DNA from 3 places in the Bacillus sp. MT94 genome. Region 1 is predicted to be linked to each of the others. Evidence: riboswitches for the same ligand, from Rfam matches in the RefSeq annotation. Region 1 holds a riboswitch; each other region holds the start of a gene.
The links. A riboswitch is a leader RNA that binds a small molecule or an ion and turns the genes downstream of it on or off. The one in region 1 is predicted to bind S-adenosylmethionine.
Positions count from the first base shown of each region.

Region 2: it holds a riboswitch for S-adenosylmethionine, as region 1 does, so the genes downstream of both, metK (methionine adenosyltransferase) here and AC1Q51_RS20400 (hypothetical protein) in region 1, are expected to answer to the same signal.
Region 3: it holds a riboswitch for S-adenosylmethionine, as region 1 does, so the genes downstream of both, AC1Q51_RS26350 (peptide ABC transporter substrate-binding protein) here and AC1Q51_RS20400 (hypothetical protein) in region 1, are expected to answer to the same signal.

Region 1 is NZ_JBXAEZ010000005.1:456,862-459,136, forward strand. It holds gene AC1Q51_RS20390 (NAD(P)H-dependent oxidoreductase) at 1-235, opposite strand, end outside; gene AC1Q51_RS20395 (SWIM zinc finger family protein) at 264-647, opposite strand; gene AC1Q51_RS20400 (hypothetical protein) at 908-1,225, opposite strand; SAM riboswitch class I at 1,266-1,364, opposite strand; gene AC1Q51_RS20405 (hypothetical protein) at 1,487-1,678, shown strand; gene AC1Q51_RS20410 (YwiC-like family protein) at 1,711-2,275, opposite strand, start outside.
Region 2 is NZ_JBXAEZ010000002.1:1,023,498-1,025,772, forward strand. It holds gene metK (methionine adenosyltransferase) at 1-986, opposite strand, end outside; SAM riboswitch class I at 1,156-1,277, opposite strand; gene pckA (phosphoenolpyruvate carboxykinase (ATP)) at 1,506-2,275, shown strand, end outside.
Region 3 is NZ_JBXAEZ010000011.1:48,936-51,210, forward strand. It holds gene AC1Q51_RS26345 (aldo/keto reductase) at 1-537, shown strand, start outside; SAM riboswitch class I at 690-794, shown strand; gene AC1Q51_RS26350 (peptide ABC transporter substrate-binding protein) at 927-2,275, shown strand, end outside.

The DNA of each region.
Region 1 (2,275 bases):
GAAGTGTATCTGCTTCTTCCACTAATTTTCTATACCGCGCTGTCTCTTCTTCATTTATTAAATCACGTCTTTTCTTCTCTTCATTGAATACAAGTACCGGATCAAATTGTTCCTTGTATAAATCAAGCAACGTAACCGAATGATTTGTTTCCTGTAGCCCTTTTTGCACATGCTCTAAAATTGCCCCGTTAAAACTTGAAGGATTAGGATGAGCGTATATAATCAGTACGTTCACTACAAAACAACTCCCTCTATCGTTAAAGTTATCCCTTCTTTAATAACTTCTCTACAATTTGTACGTTTTTCGAACTTTGCAACAGTCGATTTAATACAGTAAGTAACTCTTCTTTTTCTAAATCTTTCAGTTTCTCTTTAACTGCACTCTCACCAGCACCTTGAATATCATAAACAACTGCCGCCATATGTTTACAATAATTTTCATACGGACATTCGCAACTACTTTTTGAAAAATCTTCGAGATCGATAACTACTTCATAATTCCCTGCATTTCCAGTAACGAAAGCAAACACTTTTTTATCTTGTATTTCAACATCTTCTACATGTCCATCTTCATAATATTCATATCCCTTATCTACAATGTACTTTGGGATCCATTTCGTTATATCTTTTAATAAGTAAGCGTACATAATTGTACCCCTTCCTTTAATTCCCTTTTGACTTCAAAAATCCTGCATGTTATTCTAATTACTGTTAAGTAGCAAGTCTACGTGACAAAACGACTGACACCTATTCGGCGAAGGTGTCTCTTTTCATTTGCAGCCGATACGAATTGCCTCTTTCAGGCACATTCAATTTTTGACACTACACACTCAACACCATTCCCTGTATCAGGCTGCTTAAGCAGTCTTTTACTCTACATACTCCGTTATTTTAAAAAAAAGAGAGCTTAGCTCCCTTTTCTCGCCTTATAAAATACCCCTTTTTCAGTATAGAGATATTCATCAGCTAATGTAATTTTCCCATCCAGTTTCAGTTCATCTAATAGTCTTGATAAATAAAATTGATGTAACATCTTTTTCGTGAATTTTCCTTCATGATGCGAAACGATATGTTCTTGAATATCTAACAATGATATTGGCTTATCTTGCTCTATCATATATTCATAAACTGTACTACGCAGTTTTACGTATTTTTCGAGTGTCACAGCAATGCGCAACCCCTTTCTTCTTAATATAAATTTTCGTAATCGGTTTTTTTGCAACAAAAAAACCTCTCCGATAAGAAGAAGTTACGTATATATCTTCGTCTTATCTCCCAGAACAAATATGTTCTGCTGGAATTAGCACCTGCATCGCGGTTGCTGGGTTTCATCGGGCCAGTCCCTCCACCTCTCTGGATAAGAAAATATTCACTTAATTCTTACTATACGTAATTTCATTTTAATTGTCAAACAAATATAACAAATAATATTTTCTTCTTTACTGTTCATACTATACATATATGAATATGCAAGGAGGATTATGAAATGCATCAAAATGCTCGCGGATATGTACAAGATTCTTTTCAATCATTACAAGAAGCAAAACATTGTTTAGAAGAAGCACTACAGACTGTTGAAAAAGATTTTAATCGCGCTCGTATTGAGCAATCCCTTTATGCGATCGAACAAGCTATTCAACGCTGCGATTACACCGTTCACATTTTAGAACAAGATTGAAAAAACTTCCCATCATAAGGTGGGAAGTTTTTTCAAATGGCATACTTCATAATTATTGCCGTTATGATTAAAAAATATACAGAATTCACAATTTCTAAAATCCCTACTTTTATAATAGAAATTTTTTTGCCATACAATATAATGGCTCGAATGACACTTGGTATAAAAATAAGGGAGCACCACGGATTAATTGCAAATACAATGATTGTTAATAGAATATGATAACCCCAAGATATAAAACGATACTTCGGATTATTTTTCTCACGTATCATCGTTTTCACATAAAACGTACTACCTAAAAAGTATAAGAATGAAATAAGTGCAATGAATAATGCTGTATGATCGATTTGTTTCATTGAAAAATAATAACTAATTAACCCACCAACACAAAACACAATGATCGCACAAATATCATTTAATAGTGCTCTTTCATTTTTTTGACGAGCGTAATACATATTCACTATAAATAATGGAATCATTACTATTACGAATAAAAGAATTCGCCACTCATATAATAAAGAAATCATCCCAAATAGGAACGCGATAGTAAAGTAAACAATAGCAGCATGTAAAAATTCTTTTTTTCTTCTTTGCTTT
Region 2 (2,275 bases), on a different contig from region 1:
GTATCAACTGAAATTGATACTGGTTGTGCTACACCGATTGCGTATGCAAGTTGTACTTCTGCTTTGTCAGCAAGACCAGCTGCTACGATGTTTTTCGCAACATAACGAGCTGCATATGCTGCAGAACGGTCAACTTTTGTTGCATCTTTACCAGAGAATGCACCGCCGCCATGGCGAGCGTATCCACCGTAAGTATCAACGATGATTTTACGTCCTGTTAAACCAGCATCACCTTGTGGTCCACCAATTACGAAGCGGCCAGTTGGATTAATGAAGAATTTCGTTTCTCCATCCATTAATTCTGCTGGTACTACAGCTTTAATTACGTGCTCTTTTAAGTCGCGATCGATTTCTTCCCATGTAACATCTGGGTGATGTTGTGTAGAAATTACGATAGTATCAACACGTACTGGTTTACCATTTTCATCATACTCAACTGTAACTTGCGTTTTTCCATCTGGACGTAAGTATGATAATGTATCATCTTTACGTACTTCAGTTAAACGGCGAGCTAATTTGTGAGCAAGCGAGATTGGAAGTGGCATTAACTCTTGTGTTTCATTACATGCGAAACCAAACATTAAACCTTGGTCTCCTGCACCAATTGCCTCAATCTCAGCGTCAGTCATTTGACCTTCGCGTGCTTCTAGCGCTTGGTCAACACCCATAGCGATGTCAGCAGACTGCTCATCGATAGATGTTAAAACAGCACAAGTTTCTGCATCGAATCCGTATTTTGCGCGTGTGTAACCAATGCCTTGAATTGTTTCACGAACGATTTTTGGAATATCTACGTAAGTAGAAGTCGTAATTTCCCCCGCTACCAATACTAAACCAGTTGTTACAGTTGTTTCACAAGCTACACGTGCATTTGCGTCTTTTGATAAGATCGCATCTAAAATTGAATCAGAAATTTGGTCACAAATTTTATCTGGATGTCCTTCAGTTACAGACTCAGATGTGAACAGATGACGTTTTTTTGTCATGTGGTAAACCTCCCTACAGTAATTGTATATATTGTACGGAACTCATCCTTAATTTGCCACAAACTGCGACATACATTTATTCTCCCACACAAGCATACAGAAAAACCTTTCCTACTTTACATAGAGGAAAGGTTTAATTTGCTACTTGCATACTGCTTTTTGCCCTTCGCTCTTATCGTTCGAGACCTGTAGCCTCGCACAGGTTTTAGCACCTATTCACCTGCATTTATCAATACAAGTGAGGTTGCTGGGCTTCATCGGGCCTGTCCCTCCGCCAGCTCGGGATAAGAGAGTATCCGTCCCAACCTATACTAAAGAAATGATATTCATTTGTCAATTAATATTCACATTTTCCTGAAAGTTTTTCTCAATACGCCTGAAATGAAATATTAATAGGGAAATAATGCATTCACACAAACAAAAAGAAATAAATAGTATACATTATTTATATAATTGTGTTATACTCTTGTTGGGGATTACGAGAAATATTTCATTAAATGAAAAGGATGGTATATAAATATGAGTACTGTGAATGTCCAAATTGGTTTACACGAATTATTGAACGGAAGCAATGCACAGATTCAACTAAGTGTTCCGCAATTAGTGGAAAAAGTATTAATGCGAAATGAAGGGAAATTAACTTCGACTGGTGCCGTTTCTGCTTCAACTGGAAAATATACAGGACGTTCTCCTAAAGATAAATTTATTGTGAAAGAAGCATCGGTTGCTGACAAAATTGCTTGGGGAGCTGTGAACCAACCGATTTCTGAAGAACATTTTAATAAATTATATACTAAAGTTTTAGAATACTTAAAAGAAAAAGAAGAGTTATTCGTCTTCAAAGGATTTGCAGGCGCTGACCGCAATTACCGCCTACCAATTCAAGTTATTAACGAATATGCATGGCACAATTTATTTGTACATCAATTATTCATTCGTCCAACTGAAGAAGAATTAACAACTCATGAATCAGAGTTCACAATTGTTTCTGCACCGAATTTCAAAGCTGATCCAGCTGTTGACGGTACAAACTCTGAAGCATTCATTATGGTTTCATTCGAAAAACGTATCGTACTAATTGGTGGTACAGAATACGCTGGAGAAATGAAAAAATCAATCTTCTCTATTATGAACTTCTTATTACCTGAACAAGATATCCTTTCTATGCATTGCTCTGCAAACGTAGGTGAAGAAGGCGACGTAGCACTATTCTTCGGTTTATCTGGAACAGGTAAAACAACATTATCTGCTGATCCAAACCGTAAATTAATCGGTGATGATGAGCACGG
Region 3 (2,275 bases), on a different contig from region 1:
GAGAAATTAGGTCTAGAATATTTAGATTTATATTTAGTACATTGGCCTGTAAAAGGGAAATATACTGAATCATGGAAAGCATTAGAAAAACTTTATAAAGATGGCCGTGTTCGCGCTATCGGTGTGAGTAATTTCCACATTCACCACTTACAAGACGTATTTGAAATTGCTGAAATTAAGCCAATGGTCAACCAAGTGGAATATCACCCACGTTTAGCACAAGAAGAGCTACATGCATTCTGTAAAGAACATAATATCCAGCTTGAAGCTTGGTCACCATTAATGCAAGGACAACTACTAGATAATCCAACGTTACAAGAAATTGCGACAAAATATAATAAATCAACTGCGCAAATTATTTTACGCTGGGATTTACAAAACGAAGTTGTAACAATCCCTAAATCAATTAAAGAACATCGCATTATTGAAAATACAAACATCTTCGACTTTGAATTAAGTGCTGATGATATGAAAGCAATTCAAGCTTTAAATGAAGATCGTCGCGTTGGTCCAGATCCAGATAACTTTAACTTCTAGTAGAAAAACCACTGCCATATGCAGTGGTTTTTCTGTTTAAGAAAACTGAAAATTTAAACTATATTCCATTTGGTTGACACTTCATTATTCAAGGTGTAAGATTTTGAATTATCAAAGAAACACAAAAATTAATAAAATTTATTCGTTTACTCATTGTATCAAGAGAGGTGGAGGGACTGGCCCTTTGAAACCTCGGCAGCAGGTTCATTTTGAATACTGTGCCACTTCCTGCAAGCTTTATGCTTGAAAGATAGAATGAGGGACTTCGTTTATATACGGGTGCATAACTTGTACGTAAAAATCCCTCTTTCTCAATATGAAAAGAGGGATTTTTTATTTTTCATTTCCCTCATCATCATCCAAACTTAATTATTTAGGAGGAAAATCAAATGAAAAAGAAGTTTGTACCCGGTATTGCATCAGTTGTAGGAGTAAGTATTTTATTAACTGGTTGCGGTAGTTATAAAAACGAAGCAAGCGGAGCAAATGCAAAAGACGAGGCACCTAGTAAACAGGTTTTAAACTTATCTTCACCTACTGAAATACGAACAATGGATACGGCTCGTGCTACAGATACTGATTCTGGTCAAGTAATGAGAAACGTATTTGAAGGTTTGTATAATCTTGGTGAAGGTAACAAACCTGTTCCTGGTGTTGCAAAATCTCATGAAGTAAGTGGCGATAAAACGAAATACACATTCCATTTGCGAGATTCAAAATGGTCAAACGGCACTCCTGTTACAGCGAAAGATTTTGTGTTCGCTTGGCAACGTGCCGTAGATCCAGCAACAGCCTCTGAATATGCATTTCTATTCTTTGATATTAAAAATGCAACAAAAATTAACAACAAAGAACTTCCAGCCGACCAACTTGGTGTAAAAGCAGTTGATGACCATACGTTTGAGGTAGAATTGGAGCGTCCTGTTCCGTATTTTATTAGCTTAACAGCGTTCCCAACATTTCTACCAATTAACGAGGAATTCTTTAAAGCACAAGGTGATAAGTACGCTTTAGAAGATAATACAATCTTGTACAATGGAGCTTTTACACTAAGCGATTGGAAGCACGAACAAAGCTTTAAATTTAAGAAGAACCCTACTTATTGGGATAAAGATACTGTCAAACTAGAAGAAATCAATTTTAACGTCGTAAAAGAAAAATCAACAGAAGTAAATTTATTCGAGTCAAAACAATTAGATCGTATAAAACTAACATCTGACTTCGTTGATAAATATAAAAAAGATGCTAACTTTAAAGAACGTCCAAATGTAGGCGTACAATTTTTACGCATGAATCAACAAAACAAAGTACTTCAAAACGTTTCTGCACGCCAAGCAATCGATCAAACAATTGATAGAAAATCCTTTGTAAATACGTTATTAAATGATGGCTCTACACCAACATTTGGTCTCGTTCCAAAAAACTTTGCAAAAGGACCTGAAGGAAAAGACTTCCGTACTGCAAACGGCGATTTAACAAAAGTTGATACAAAATCTGCACAAGAATTATGGAAAAATGCTAAACAAGAGCTTGGTTCTGAAAAGATAACATTAGAATTATTAACGAGTGATGCTGACCTTGATAAGAAAACTGGTGAATTCTTAAAAGGGCAACTAGAAAAGAATCTAGATGGATTAACAGTAAATATAAAACCGCAACCGCGTAAGCAACAAGTTTCGCTTTTATTAAAAGGTGACTACGAAATCGGAATTGACGGCTGGAGCCCTGACTTTGCGGA